2 regions of the Modestobacter sp. VKM Ac-2979 genome follow, and region 2 is predicted to be linked to the other one. Evidence: predicted binding sites of a transcription regulator. Region 2 holds the regulator's gene; the other holds the start of a gene.
What was found. The regulator LexA, encoded in region 2, represses DNA repair genes until DNA is damaged. The targets are predictions, from matches to a motif close to TCGAACANNTGTTCGA.
Positions count from the first base shown of each region.

Region 1: O2W15_RS02845 (HNH endonuclease signature motif containing protein) is a predicted target of LexA. The motif match lies at 3,546-3,561, and genes of this name have one in related genera.

Region 1 covers NZ_JAPVBO010000001.1:570,594-577,709, reverse strand. Annotated here, with positions in the region: gene O2W15_RS02865 (ABC transporter ATP-binding protein) at 1-687, shown strand, start outside; gene O2W15_RS02860 (ABC transporter permease) at 684-1,508, shown strand; gene O2W15_RS02855 (sensor histidine kinase) at 1,505-2,743, shown strand; gene O2W15_RS02850 (response regulator) at 2,826-3,446, shown strand; gene O2W15_RS02845 (HNH endonuclease signature motif containing protein) at 3,580-4,779, shown strand; gene O2W15_RS02840 (cupin domain-containing protein) at 4,822-5,181, opposite strand; gene ychF (redox-regulated ATPase YchF) at 5,314-6,387, shown strand; gene O2W15_RS02830 (GntP family permease) at 6,517-7,116, shown strand, end outside.
Region 2 covers NZ_JAPVBO010000007.1:63,972-71,087, reverse strand. Annotated here, with positions in the region: gene O2W15_RS19930 (vitamin B12-dependent ribonucleotide reductase) at 1-2,334, opposite strand, end outside; gene nrdR (transcriptional regulator NrdR) at 2,465-3,076, opposite strand; gene O2W15_RS19920 (LysM peptidoglycan-binding domain-containing protein) at 3,413-3,697, opposite strand; gene lexA (transcriptional repressor LexA) at 4,252-5,076, shown strand; gene O2W15_RS19910 (hypothetical protein) at 5,104-6,174, opposite strand; gene O2W15_RS19905 (phosphatase PAP2 family protein) at 6,146-6,874, opposite strand; gene hflX (GTPase HflX) at 6,981-7,116, opposite strand, start outside.

The sequences.
Region 1 (7,116 bases), on a different contig from region 2:
GCCGGCCAGGTCGCGGTGCTGGGGGAGGACCCGGCCACCGCGGGTCGCGCCTGGCGGGCCCGGATCGGGGTGGTGAGCCAGGGCGAGGGCGCCGGCCAGGCACTGAGCGTGCGGGAGACCCTCGACCACTTCGCCCGGTACACCTCCACACCGCGGCCCACCGACGAGCTGCTCGCGGCGGTCGGTCTGGAGGAGAAGGCCGACACCCGGGTGGGGCGCCTCTCCGGCGGCCAGCGGCGCCGGCTCGCGGTCGCCCTCGGGGTGCAGGGCCGGCCCGAGCTGGTCTTCCTCGACGAACCGACCACCGGGATGGACCCGGTGGCCCGCCGGCAGTTCTGGCAGCTCGTGCGTGACCTGCGGGCCGGTGGGACGACGGTGCTGCTGACCACCCACTACCTGGACGAGGCCGCCGAGCTCGCCGACCGGGTCGGGGTGATCGCCGGTGGCCGGCTGGTCGAGGTCGCCCCGCCGGCCGAGCTCGGTGCGCCGCTGCGCCGGCAGGCCACGGTGCGCTGGCGGGAGGACGGCGGCTGGCGCGCGGTGCCCACCGAGACCCCCGCCGCAGTCCTGCGCGACCTGCTCGCCGCCTCCCCGCACGGCGAGGTCCCCGGTCTGACCGTCACCCGCCCCGACCTGGAGGACGTCTACCTCCAGCTGGTCGGCACCCCCGGAGGAGAGCCCCGATGACCGTCCTGACCACTGCCCGCCCCGCACCGCCCTCGACCGCCCACATCGCGCTGGCCCGGGTCGGCGTGGAGCTGCGGCTGTTCGCCCGGGAGCGCCAGCAGGTGGTGTTCTCCTTCGCCTACCCGGTCGTGATGATGGTCGTCTTCGGCTCGGTGCTCGGCGGTGACGTGCTGCCCGGCGGGGTGCCGTTCCCGCAGTACTTCCTGGCCGGGATCGCGGCCACCGGCATCATGCTGACCAGCTTCCAGGCGGTCGGGACGGCGATCGCCGACGAACGCGAGGCCAGCCAGCTGGAGCGGCTGCAGCTGCTGGGGACGCCGCCGGCGGCCTACTTCGCCGGCAAGGCCGGGCAGGTGCTGGTGACCACCGCGGCGCAGCTGGCGCTGCTGCTGCCGGTGGCCCGCTACGGCTACGACGTGCCGCTGCCGGTCGACCTCGGGCACTGGCTGACGTTCCTCTGGGTCGCCGCGCTCGGCGCGCTCGCCGGCACGGTGCTCGGCATCGCGGTCTCGGCGCTGCCGGGCAGTGCGAGCTCGCTGACCACCTCGATCTCGGCGTTCGCGATCGTGCTGCAGTTCTTCTCCGGCGTCTTCTTCGCCTTCCCCGAGCTGCCGGGCTGGATGCAGCAGGTCGCGGCGGTGTTCCCGCTGAAGTGGCTGACCCAGGGGATGCGCTCGGCGTTCCTGCCCGAGCAGGCGGCCGCCTTCGAGGTCGCCGGCGGGTGGGAGCACGGGATGACCGCCCTGGTGCTGGTGGCATGGGTGATCATCGGCGTCATGGTGTGCGTGCGCACGTTCCGCTGGCGCCGGGCCGACGGATGACCGTCGGCTCCCGGCTCCGCGCCGCCGTCGTCCCCGCCCGTGGTGGGGACGACGGCGGCGCGCCGCTGTCCGACCACGCCTGGCGCGCCACGGTGGTCGGCCTCCACGTCGTCTTCGTGGTGATGATCGGCGTCGCCGTGCTGGCCACCTTCGTGGCTCGGGTGGAGGGGTCGCGCACGGTCACCCTCGGCGCCCTCGGGGTGCTGGTGGTCGCCTACTCGGTGCTCGGCGCCCCGGCCATCGGCGACGACCACTCTCGGCGCGCGGTCGGCTACCTCGCTGTCCTGGTGGCGGTCTTCACCGTGCTCGGCTGGCACGCACCTGAGCTGCTGTTCCTGCTCTTCCTGGCCTACTCGCAGGTGTGGTTCCTCGTCGAGTCGGCCCGGCCGGGCGTCACCTGGACGGTGCTCCTCGCGCTGGCCAGCACGGCCGGGCCGGCGGTCTCCTGGAGCCGCGGCACCGAGCCGCTGTCGGGCGTCGTGCAGACCTCGGTCGGTCTGGTGTTCAGCCTGGCGTTGGGCCTGTGGCTGAGCCGCGTGCTGGCGCAGAGTCGCGAGCGAGCGTCGCTGATCCAGGAGCTGGAGGCGACCCGCGCCGAACTCGCCGCGGCGCACCGTGAGCAGGGCGTCGCCGCGGAGCGGGAGCGATGGGCCCGCGAGGTGCACGACACCCTCGCGCAGGGCTACACGAGCATCGTCGTCCTGGCCCAGACCGCCGCCGGGCAGCTGCCCGGCGACCCGGGTGCGGCCGCGGAGCGGGTGGCGCTGATCGAGGAGGTCGCCCGGGAGAACCTGGCCGAGGCCCGGGCGATGGTCGCCGCCTTCGCGCCGGTGGCGCTGGACTCCTCGACGTTGCGGGAGGCGCTGGAACGGCTCGCCGAACGGTTCGGCCGGGAGACCGGCCTGCCCACCCGGCTGGACACCGCTGCGCTGGCGGACGACGCCGGCCTGACCCGGGCGGAGGAGATCGTGCTGCTGCGGGGAGCGCAGGAGGCGCTGGCCAACGTCCGCCGGCACGCCGCGGCCAGCGCGGTGGTGCTGCGGATCGGGGTGGGGGAGGCGGGGCAGGTGTCGGTGCACGTCTCCGACGACGGGGTGGGCTTCGACCCGGCCGCGGGGGACGGCGTCGGGCTGGCCGGGCTGCGGGACCGGGCCGAGCAGGTGGGTGGCGCGGTCGACGTCGTCTCGGCCCCGGGGGAGGGCACCCGGGTCACGGTGCAGGTGCCGGCGCGATGACCACCGCGGAGACGCACGTCGAGCGCGCACCCCGGGGAACGCCGGCGACCGGAACGGAGCGAGGGTGATCAGGATCCTGGTGGTGGACGACCACCCTGTCGTGCGCGGCGGGCTGGTCGGCTGGCTGGCCGCCCAGCCGGACCTGGAGGTCGTGGGGGAGGCCGGCGACGGGCTGGCTGCGCTCGCGGCGGTCGCCGAGCAACAGCCGGACGTCGTCCTGATGGACCTGCGGATGCCGCGGATGGACGGCGTCACGGCGACCGGCCGGATCTCCGCCGCACACCCGGGTGTGCGGGTGCTGGTGCTGACCACCTACGACACCGACGCCGACATCGTGCGCGCGGTGGAGGCCGGGGCCACCGGCTACCTGCTCAAGGACACGCCGTTGGCGCAGTTGGCCGACGCGGTGCGGGCAGCGGCCCGTGGGGAGACCGTGCTGGCGCCGCCGGTCGCGGCCCGGCTGGTGTCCCGGCTGCGGGCGCCGGCGGCCGAGGCGCCGACGGCCCGGGAGCTGCAGGTGCTGTCCGGGGTGGCGCGCGGGCTGACCAACGCCGACATCGGCCGGGAGCTGTTCATCGGTGAGGCGACGGTGAAGACGCACCTGCTCCGGGTGTTCGCCAAGCTCGGGGTCGACGACCGCACGCGGGCGGTCCTGGTCGCGGTCGAGCGCGGCCTGCTGGCGGGCCCCGGCTCGGCCGGCTGACCGTGACTGGAGCGGGTCTGTCAAGAGCCTGCTCGCATCTGTGGACAGGCTCCTGACCTGGGGATTCGTGTTGCCCGGGGTCCTCGACGGCGGTAGTATTCGTACACACGTTCGAATACGTCGGGAGGTGTCCGTGAGCGAGTTGATGTCAGCTCTGGACGCCTTGGCGGCCGAGGAGCTGCACGGGTTGACGGACGGCGGCGTGCTGGACCGGGTCGCGGAGTTGGTGGCCGTGCAGAACCGGGTCGCCGCGGAGCTCACCCGCACCGTGCGCCGCGCGGACACCACCCAGGCCGCCGAGCACGACGGGTTGAAGTCGATGCGGTCGTGGTTGATCGGGCATGCGCGGCTGTCGGCGAGCGACGCGTCGCGGGTCCTGCGGTCGGGTCGGGCGTTGGAGCACTTCCCGGCGCTGGCGGCCGGGTTCGCCGAGGGTGCGGTGACGGCGGCGCAGATGGACGTGGTCGCCGCTGCGGTGGGGGAGCGGGAGCGGGCTCGAGCCGAGGAGCAGGCGATCGACCTTGCCGCGTTCGATCGGGTGTGGGCGCAGGTAGCGGCCGAGTCGCCGCACCAGTCGTTGGTGGCTGCGGTGCAGGCGTTCGAGGACGCGCTGGACCCCGACGGTCCGGAGCCCGACCCCACCGAGGGTCGCCGGCTCACGATCGCGAAGCACGCCGACGGCAGCGTCACCGGCCGGTTCGACCTTGATGCCGTGGGTGGGGAGAAGGTGCAGGCGGCGATCGAGTCGATCGTGCAGGCCGACCGCCCCCAGGGCGATGCGCGGACCCGGGCTCAGCAGAACGCCGACGCCCTCGTGCAGCTGTGTGACAACCAGTTGGCCAGCGGGGACCTGCCGATCCTGCGGACGGTGAAGCCGCACGTGGTGGTGGGCATCGACCTGGACGACCTGGTCGACCCGGCCACCGGCCCGGGGGCGGCGAGCACCGGCTTCGGGGCGACGATCTCCGCGGCGCGGGCCCGCTGGATCGCCTGCGACGCCAGCGTCTCCCGCATCGTCATGGGCCCCGACGGGGTCCCGCTGGACCTGGGGAGAGACCACCGGGTGGTCACCCCCGGGCTGCGCAAGGCGGTCGAGCGGCGGGACAAGTCCTGCGTGTTCGCCGGCTGCGGCGCCCCGTCCTGGTGGTGCGACGTGCACCACCTCATCCACTGGCTGCACGGCGGCGAGACCAACCTGCAGAACTCAGCGCTTCTCTGCGAACGCCACCACACCAAGGTGCATCACGGCTTCCGGGTGGAACGCCCACCGGACGGGCGATGGCGCACCTACCGCCCTGACGGCACCGAGATCCTCATCGGTCCGCTGCTGTAGCGGCCTGCACTCGAACGGTCCTGCACTCGGACGGACCGCTCCTCAGACGACCCTGCGCTCGGCGGTCAGCTCGCTGGGGGTGTCGCCGGTGTTGACCGTCGCGCTCGGCTCGATCAGGAGCACCTGGGCGCCGTCCGGGCTGTACGGCTGGTGCGGGGTGCCCTTCGGCACGACGTGCAGCTGACCCGGGCCGAGGGTGACGTCGCCGTCGTCCATCCGGATCGTCAGCGAGCCGGAGAGGACGAGGAACACCTCGTCGGTCTCCGGGTGGCTGTGCCGGGTGAACTCGCCGCGGGTGTGCACGACGCGCAGGTCGTAGTCGTTCAGCACGGCGACGGTGCGGGGTGACCACGGCTGGTCGACGGTGCTGAGGACGGCGGCGAGATCCACGGGTTCGGGCACCTGCTCATCCTCGCCCACCGGGGGAGCGCGTCAACGCCCGTAAGGTGGTCCTGCCCGAGCGAGCTTGCGAGCTCGGCCAATGCACACAGCAGTCCGGACGAACGCGGACGACGAGCGAAGCGAGGAGTACGCGTGAGTCTCACCATCGGGATCGTCGGCCTGCCCAACGTCGGCAAGTCGACCCTCTTCAACGCCCTGACCAAGAACGACGTGCTCGCGGCGAACTACCCGTTCGCGACGATCGAGCCCAACGTCGGCGTGGTCGGCGTCCCCGACCCGCGGCTGGCGAAGCTGGCCGAGGTCTTCGGCTCGCAGAAGATCATCCCGGCGACGGTGTCCTTCGTGGACATCGCCGGCATCGTGCGCGGCGCCAGCGAGGGGCAGGGCCTGGGCAACAAGTTCCTGGCCAACATCCGGGAGAGCGACGCGATCTGCCAGGTGATCCGGGTGTTCACCGACCCGGACGTGGTGCACGTCGAGGGCAAGGTCTCCCCGTCCGACGACATCGAGACGATCAACACCGAGCTGATCCTCGCCGACATGCAGACGCTGGAGAAGGCGATCCCGCGGCTGGAGAAGGAGTCGCGCAAGGAGAAGGACCGCAAGGTCCTGCACGACGCCGCCGTCGCGGCGCAGGAGGTGCTCGACAGCGGCAAGACGCTGTTCGCCGCCGGTGTCGACGCGGAGCCGCTGCGTGAGCTGACCCTGCTGACCACCAAGCCGTTCCTGTACGTCTTCAACGTCGACGCCGACGAGCTGGCCAACAGTGAGGTGCTCGACGAGCTGCGGGCCCTGGTCGCCCCGGCGGAGGCGATCTTCCTCGACGCGCAGACCGAGTCCGAGCTGATCGAGCTGCCCGACGACGAGGCCGCCGAGCTGCTGGCCTCCATCGGCCAGGACGAGCCGGGGCTGGACCAGCTGGCCTCTGTCGGCTTCCGCACGTTGGGCCTGCAGACCTACCTGACCGCCGGGCCCAAGGAGTCGCGGGCCTGGACGATCCCGGTCGGCGCCACCGCCCCCGAGGCGGCCGGCGTCATCCACACCGACTTCCAGCGCGGCTTCATCAAGGCCGAGATCGTCGGCTTCGACCAGCTGATGGAGGCCGGCTCGATGGCCGAGGCCAAGTCCAAGGGCTGGGTGCGGATCGAGGGCAAGGACTACGTCATGGCCGACGGCGACGTCGTGGAGTTCCGCTTCAACGTCTAGCCATCGCTGGGTGCTCTGCCCCCGACCGTGCGCCAGCCCGCGGCTGCGGACGATCGGTGCCAAGGTGAGCACTCAACGTGGCGACGGCGGTGGTGACCGCGCCACTCCCCGTACCCGGAGGACCTGTTCATGGTCGTGGCGCACACCGCGATAGCGATCGCCGTCATCGTCCTGCTCATCATCAAGGCCAAGGTCGACCCGGTCATCTCGCTGATCATCGGGTCGCTCTACCTCGGCCTCGCGACGGGTGTCGGCTTCGCGGCGACGCTGGTGGCGATCGCGACCGGCTTCGGCGAGATCATGGCCGAGGTCGGCCTGCTCATCGGCTTCGGCGTGCTCATCGGGGCACTGCTCCACGCGGTGGGCGCCTTCCGGAAGATGGTGGCGCTGCTCGTCAGCCGGGTCGGCGCGCAGCGGCTCCCGTACGCGTTGACGGCGGCGATGTCGACGGTCTTCCCGTCGATCTACGTGGACGTGCAGGTCGTGCTGGCCTCGCCTGTGGCGCGGTCGACGGCGCCGTTCATCGGCCGGACCGGCCTGCCCCTCATGGCCGGTGCGCTCGGGGCCGGGATCTTCGCCGGCTACGTCTTCGTGATCCCGGGACTGGCCGCGATCTCCATCGCGGGCCTGCTCGACGTCCCACTCGGGACCTGGCTGGTCTACGGCTTCGTGCTGGGGCCGTTGACCGCGATCGTGACGACGATCGTCCTCCGGCTGCTCCTGCGTGGC
Region 2 (7,116 bases):
CTTGCCCAGCTTGAGGAAGACCTCGCCCAGGCTGCCGTCCTCGTACATCCCGGCGGTCATGTATCCCTCGGCACCGGCGACGCTGAACGACGTCGTGACGCTGGTCCGCTTCTTCGGCAGCCGCTTGCGCACCGGGTGCGCCAGCGCGGTGGCCGGGGCGGCCGCCGCGACGGGGGCCTCGTCCTTGGTGCCGTCGTTCTTGCCCTTGCCACCGGACAGCGGCTGGCCGACCTTGCAGTTGTCGCGGTAGATGGCCAGCGCCTTGATGCCCATCTTCCAGCCCTGGAAGTAGATGTCCGCGACCTCCTCGACGGTCGCCGACTCCGGCATGTTCACCGTCTTGCTGATCGCGCCGGAGATGAACGGCTGCACCGCGGCCATCATGCGCACGTGGCCCATCGGGGAGATGGACCGCTCGCCCATCGCGCAGTCGAACACCTCGTAGTGCTCCGGGCGCAGGCTCGGGGCGTCGACGACGTGGCCGTGTTCGGCGATGTACTCGACGATCGCCTCGACCTGCTCGTCCTGGTAGCCCAGGCTCTTCAGCGCCCGCGGGACCGTCTGGTTGACGATCTGCATCGAGCCGCCGCCGACCAGCTTCTTGAACTTGACCAGCGAGAAGTCCGGCTCGATGCCGGTCGTGTCGCAGTCCATCATGAAGCCGATCGTGCCGGTGGGGGCCAGCACGGAGGCCTGCGCGTTGCGCCAGCCGTTCTCGGTGCCGGTCGCCAGGCACTCCTGCCACTCAGCGGTCGCGGCCTTGAGCACGTCGGCGTCGTCGGCGCCGACCGGGCGGATCGCGTCGTTGGCGGCAGCGTGCTTGCGCATGACCCGGGCGTGGGCGTCGGCGTTGCGGGCGTAGCCGTCGTAGGCACCGACGACCCCGGCCAGCTCGGCCGAGCGACGGTAGGCGGTGCCGGTCATCAGCGAGGTGATGGCGGCGGCCAGGGACTGCCCGCCGCGGGAGTCGTAGGCGTGGCCGGTGGCCATGAGCATCGCGCCGAGGTTGGCGTACCCGATGCCCAGCTGGCGGTAGGCCCGGGTGGTCTCGCCGATCGGGTCGGTCGGGAAGTCGGCGAAGCAGATCGAGATGTCCATCGCGGTGATGATCAGCTCGACGGCCTTGACGAAGTTCTTGGAGTCGAAGGTGCCGTCGTCCTTGAGGAACTTCATGAGGTTCAGCGACGCCAGGTTGCACGAGCTGTTGTCCAGGCTCATGTACTCCGAGCACGGGTTCGAGGCGTTGATCCGCCCCGTCTCGGGGTTGGTGTGCCAGTCGTTGATGGTGTCGTCGTACTGGATGCCCGGGTCGGCGCACTCCCAGGCCGCCTTGGTGACCTTGCCGAACAGCTCACGGGCGTCGACGGTCTCGATCACCGAGCCGTCGCCGCGGGCCCGCAGCCCGAAGTCGGTGCCCTCCTCGACCGCGCGCATGAACTCGTCGTTGACCCGGACGGAGTTGTTGGCGTTCTGGTACTGGACGCTGGTGATGTCCTTGCCGCCCAGGTCCATGTCGTACCCGGCGTCCCGCAGCGCGCGGATCTTGTCCTCCTCGCGCGCCTTGGTCTCGATGAACTCCTCGATGTCGGGGTGGTCGATGTCGAGGACGACCATCTTCGCCGCGCGGCGGGTGGCGCCACCGGACTTGATCGTGCCCGCGGAGGCGTCGGCCCCGCGCATGAAGGAGACCGGCCCGGAGGCGGTGCCACCGGAGGAGAGCAGCTCCTTGGAGGAGCGGATGCGGGAGAGGTTCAGCCCGGCACCCGAGCCGCCCTTGAAGATCAGGCCCTCTTCCCGGTACCAGTTCAGGATCGAGTCCATCTGGTCGTCGACGGCCAGGATGAAGCAGGCGCTGACCTGCTGCGGGGAGGCCGTGCCCACGTTGAACCAGACGGGCGAGTTGAAGCTGAACACCTGGTGCAGCAGCATCCAGGTCAGCTCGTGCTCGAAGACCTCGGCGTCGCCCTCGCTGGCGAAGTAGTCGTGCTCACGGCCGGCCGCGCCGTAGGTCAGGACGACCCGGTCGATGAGCTGCCGCAGGCTCGTCTCGCGCTGCGAGCTGCCGACCGCACCCCGGAAGTACTTGGTGGTGACGATGTTGGTGGCGTTGATGCTCCACTCGGCCGGGAACTCGACCCCACGCTGCTCGAAGTTGATCGAGCCGTCCCGCCAGTTGGTCATGACGACGTCGCGGCGCTCCCACACGACCTCGTCGTAGGGGTGCACCCCCGCGGTGGTGAACACGCGCTTGACCTTCAGGCCCTTCCCCCGGCTGGGGGCCTTGGCGGTGCGGCGGTTCCGGCTGGTGGTGAGGCGGTCAGCTGTCTCGGTCATCGTGCGAGGGCTCCCTGGGTCGGACTGGTGCGGTGGTGCGGGCGGAGCGGCTGGGGAAGCCGGCGGGTGCCGGAGCCGGGTCGTGCGGTCTCCTCGTCGAGACCTGTCTAGCGGAGGGGTCGGACAGTTCTCACGGGCCGGCGGCGCTGCCGGTGTCGGCCGGTCGCGGCCGCTCGGGGGCTCGCCGGCGGGTGGTGGTCCCGGTCGCGGGGCTCCCGGTCGCGGGGGTCTCCTGGTCGCCGTCGACCGCGTCGCGCTCGACGGGTGGCGCGTCACCGGCGCGGGCAGTGCTCCGGGCCGGTGCGGCGCGCAGCTCGGCGATCTCCTTCTCGAAGTCGGCGACCGAGGAGAAGCTGCGGTAGACGCTGGCGAAGCGGAGGTACGCGACCTCGTCGAGGTCGCGCAGCGGGCCGAGGATGGCCAGGCCGACCTCGTGGCTGGGGATCTCGGCGCAGCCGGTGGCGCGCACCGCGTCCTCGACCTGCTGGGCCAGCAGGGCCAGTTGGTGCTCGTCGACCGGCCGCCCCTGGCACGCCCGCCGCACCCCGGCGACGACCTTGCCCCGGGCGAAGGGCTCGCTCACGCCGCTGCGCTTGACGACGGCGAGGACCGCCTCCTCCACCGTGGTGAAGCGGCGTCCACAGCCCGGGCAGGAGCGTCGACGGCGGGTGGTCGCCCCCTCGTCGGTCTCCCGCGAGTCGATGACCCTGCTGTCGGGGTTGTGGCAGAAGGGACAACGCATGTCGATCTCCTCCTTCCCGAGGTGTCGCGCAGGGTCTCGCCGCGGCGTCGTGACACCGTGACCGGGCCCCGACCCGATGGCCGTGCTGTGGACTGGGCCGGGGACATCCGGTGGATGCGCCGGGGACAACGTGTGGAACGACTGTGGATGGCTTACAGCTCTGTAACTACTAGATGTTGTGGTGGAACCGTACGACCACCCCTACAGGTGTGCAAGCCCTGGCGAGCGTGTCGTCTTCCGCATCTGACCCGGGCGCCCCTCGGAGCCCCTCCCGCCACAACCACCGGCGCCTCGGCCGGGCCCTTCGCACCGCGGTGGACACCGGTGCGCCGCCGGTCAGGGCAGCTCGAGCACCTGACCGGGGACGAGGTCGACGTCGGAGAGGCCGTTCACGTTCAGGAGCGCGTCGACGACCGCGCGACGGTCCTCCTCCGGCGCGATCTCGCCGGCGATCGACCACAGGGTGTCCCCGGACTGGACGACGACCATCGTCGAGCCGGCCAGCTCGAGGCCGCCGCCGGGGCCGCCGGACTCGGCGGCGAACGTCGCCGCGGCGACGGACACCCCGAAGGCGATGGACAGCCCGGCGACCACTCGCCGCCCGCGCCGGGTCAGCCGCAACGGCGCCTGTGCACCCGAGGCGGCCCCACCGCCACCCCCTCCCGTGCGCCTCGCGCAGCCGGCGGCGCCCCCGCCCGCAACGCCGACCCGCCGACCAGGGCGCACGTCGGGATGCCCGGGACCCCGCAGGGCCGCCGCAGGGCGAGCCGCCCGGGGCAGGGGTGCAGGCCGACCGCGCACCACGGACCCGGGCGAGTGCGCCACCTGGCGCGCCCCCGGGAACGGGAGCACGACCGCCATCGAGGCCGGGGCGGCCACGGGGAGCTCGAGCTGCGGACTGGCCATCGGGGTGCTCCAGAGGTCTCGCGGTACCGGGTGGTCGAACAGGCGTTCGAACAGAACGTCTGGGCGATGTCTACCGCACACCCCCGACAGGAACACGCCGACACGGCGACTTCTTCGAACACGTGTTTGAACGGAGAGGCCTGAGGCGATACGGTTCCGAGGCGATCGAGGACAGCGTCCGAGGTCCCGGCTCGCCGTGGCGACACGGCCGTCGGTACGGCAGGACGCCACCGGGAACTGCTGCCGAGGCAGCCGGACGAGGAGGACACATGGCGGTCGACGGCCCGAAGGCGCGCGGCGGCAAGAGCCCTTCGCGGCGTGGAGCGTCCAGCCCGGCACCCGCCGACGGCGCAGCGCCCACGGCTGCAGCGGGGGCGGGAGCAGCGGTGCGGGAGTTCCCCGACCGGGCCGCCGACGGCGACGGACTGACCCAGCGGCAGCGCCGGGTGCTCGAGGTCATCCGTGACTCGATCGAGCGCCGCGGCTACCCGCCCTCGGTCCGCGAGATCGGTGAGGCGGTCGGTCTCTCCTCCGCCTCGTCCGTGGCCCACCAGTTGTCAGTGCTGCAGCGCAAGGGCTGGCTGCGCCGTGATCCGAACCGGCCGCGCGCACTCGACGTGCGCCTCCCCGGCGACAGCACCGCGACGACGAACGAGGCCACGGCCGAGGCGCTGGCCGGTTCCGGTGCAGCCAGTGGCGTCGACGACGCCACTGCCCCCCGACCCACGTACGTGCCCCTGGTCGGCCGGATCGCCGCCGGCGGTCCGGTGCTGGCCGAGCAGGCGGTCGAGGACGTCTTCCCCCTCCCCCGCGAGCTGGTCGGCGAGGGCACCCTGTTCATGCTGAAGGTCGCGGGTGACTCGATGGTCGATGCGGCGATCTGCGACGGCGACTGGGTCGTCGTCCGGCAGCAGCCGACCGCGGAGAACGGCGAGATCGTCGCCGCGATGATCGACGGCGAGGCGACGGTGAAGACCTACAAGCGGCGTGACGGGCACGTGTGGCTGATGCCGCACAACGCCGCGTACGAGCCCATCCCGGGCGACGACGCCACGGTCCTCGGCCGGGTCGTCACCGTGCTCCGTCGGGTCTGACCTCGGGCACGGGCGCCGGGCCCGTGCTCAGGCCGGGCTCCGCCGCAGCTTGCCGCCGGCCCACACGAACACGGTGGCCACGGCCGCGGCGATGAGACCGGCGGTCAGCGGCTCGACCCCACCGGCGGTCGCCAGCGACCCGTCGGCGGCCTCGGTGGGCTCCGCCGGGACCGTCCCCGTCAGGTCACCGGTGGCCGGCACCTGGGTGACCACCGCAGGGAGTCCCTCGCCGGCGACGAGCAGGTCCCGGTCGTTCGCCGCGAAGGCGATGGCCTCGCCCTGTGGGGCCTCCGGCAACGCCACCCGCACGGGGGGCCCGGCCAACGCCCCGGCGACGTCGGAGCCGCTCAGCGGCCAGACATAGGCGTCGGTGTAGGTCCGCAGGGCGATCCGCGAGCCGTCCGACGACACGGCGCCACCGGTGACCAGCAGCTGGCCGGCCCGGCCCACCGGGCCGCCCGGTGTGCCGGTCAACGTGAGCCCGAGCGCCGCCACCTTGCTCATCGGCACGGTGGCTCCGTCGCCGAGGGGCGCATCCGGGCGGTACACGGAGCTGGCGCCCAGCACCTCCTTGGTCACCAGGTACGGGGTGCCGTCGGGCGCGAGCAGGAGGGCCTCCGCGTCGTGCGGACCGTCGGGGTAGGTGAGCCTGGTCAGCACGGTGGTCCCGTCGGGGCGCAGACCGATCAGCGCCACCGTCTCCCGGCTCTGCGCGTTGTCCCCGATGTCGGCGAGCCAGATGGTCCCGTCGGCGGCGAGGGCGAGGTCCTCGGGGTCGTACGGGTCGACCTCCGCCGTGCGCACCTCACCCACCGCACAGGCTCCGTCGAGCACCAGCACCTCGGCGCGGTCGCCGCCGTCGTTCATCGCGAGCATCGACTCCCCGGCGCTGGCCAGGCCGGAGAGCTCCGGGAGCCGCGGGTCGGTGATCTCGCACCGGGTGGTCGGCTCGCCGTAGGGAGCGGTCCCGTCGTCGGCGGCCGCCGGCCCGGCAGGCAGCAGTGCGACCAGCAGGCCGACGGGCGCACAGAGGGCGGCGCCGGCCGTCGTCCTGCGGCGGGTGGCGCTGCTACGCCTGGGATCGGCCGGCTCTGGCACGAACCCAGCGTGACATCGCGACAGCGTCCAGTGCGTGAACCACGCCCAACAGCAGCAGTCCGACCGCGAGCCCGACCACCGCGTCGGTGACCCAGTGGAAGTCCAGCGCCACCATGGCCACACCCGTCGCCACCGGCCCCAGCACGCTGAGCAGCCAGGTGGCCCGCTGCACGCCCGCGGGCAGGCCGAACTCGACGGCCTGCCACCGGGCCACCCCCCACATGAGGACGGCGTTCGCCACGTGCCCCGAGGGGTAGCTGGCCCCGTCCGTGTGGAAGAACGACCCGGGGAAGGCCGGGGCCGTACGACCGGTGCCCCACTTGAACGCGTAGACCACGGTGGTGAGCAGGGCCAGCGCAACGACCACCCGGACCAGCGGCACCAGCGTCCGCTGCCGCACGGCGAGCCACCCGACCAGCCCGGCCAGCACCACCAGGATCGTCACCCGCCCGCCGATCTGGGTGACGACCCAGATCGGCCAGTAGGCCCACGAGTCCCGCAGCGCCCACACACTGGTCACCTCGGAGACCCGCAGGTCCATCCGTTCCAGCCACCCGCGGCTGAGCAGGTTGACGGTGACCGCGACGGTGACGAGGGCGGCGAGGACGAGCAGCCACCACGGCGGCCGGCCCACCCCGACCACCGGTGCGACCGGTCGATCGGCAGCGGTCGCCGTCCGGTCCACCGCTCCCCTGGTCATCGCGTCACGGTACCGGGGCCGTGACCTGGTCGTGATCCGCCGGGCTGTCCGCTCGCCCCGCTGCGGGAGCCCGGCACGAACGTGCGAGCGGCAGCGGGGCCCTCCGTCAGTCCTCGGTGGCCGGCGCGGTGAAATCGTCGAGCTGGGCGGCCAGGCCGGCGTTGACGCGCGCGGTCAGCCGGGTCCCGGTGGCCTCGTGCGCCTCCTCGACGACCTCGCCGTCCCGGTGCACCCGGGCGACC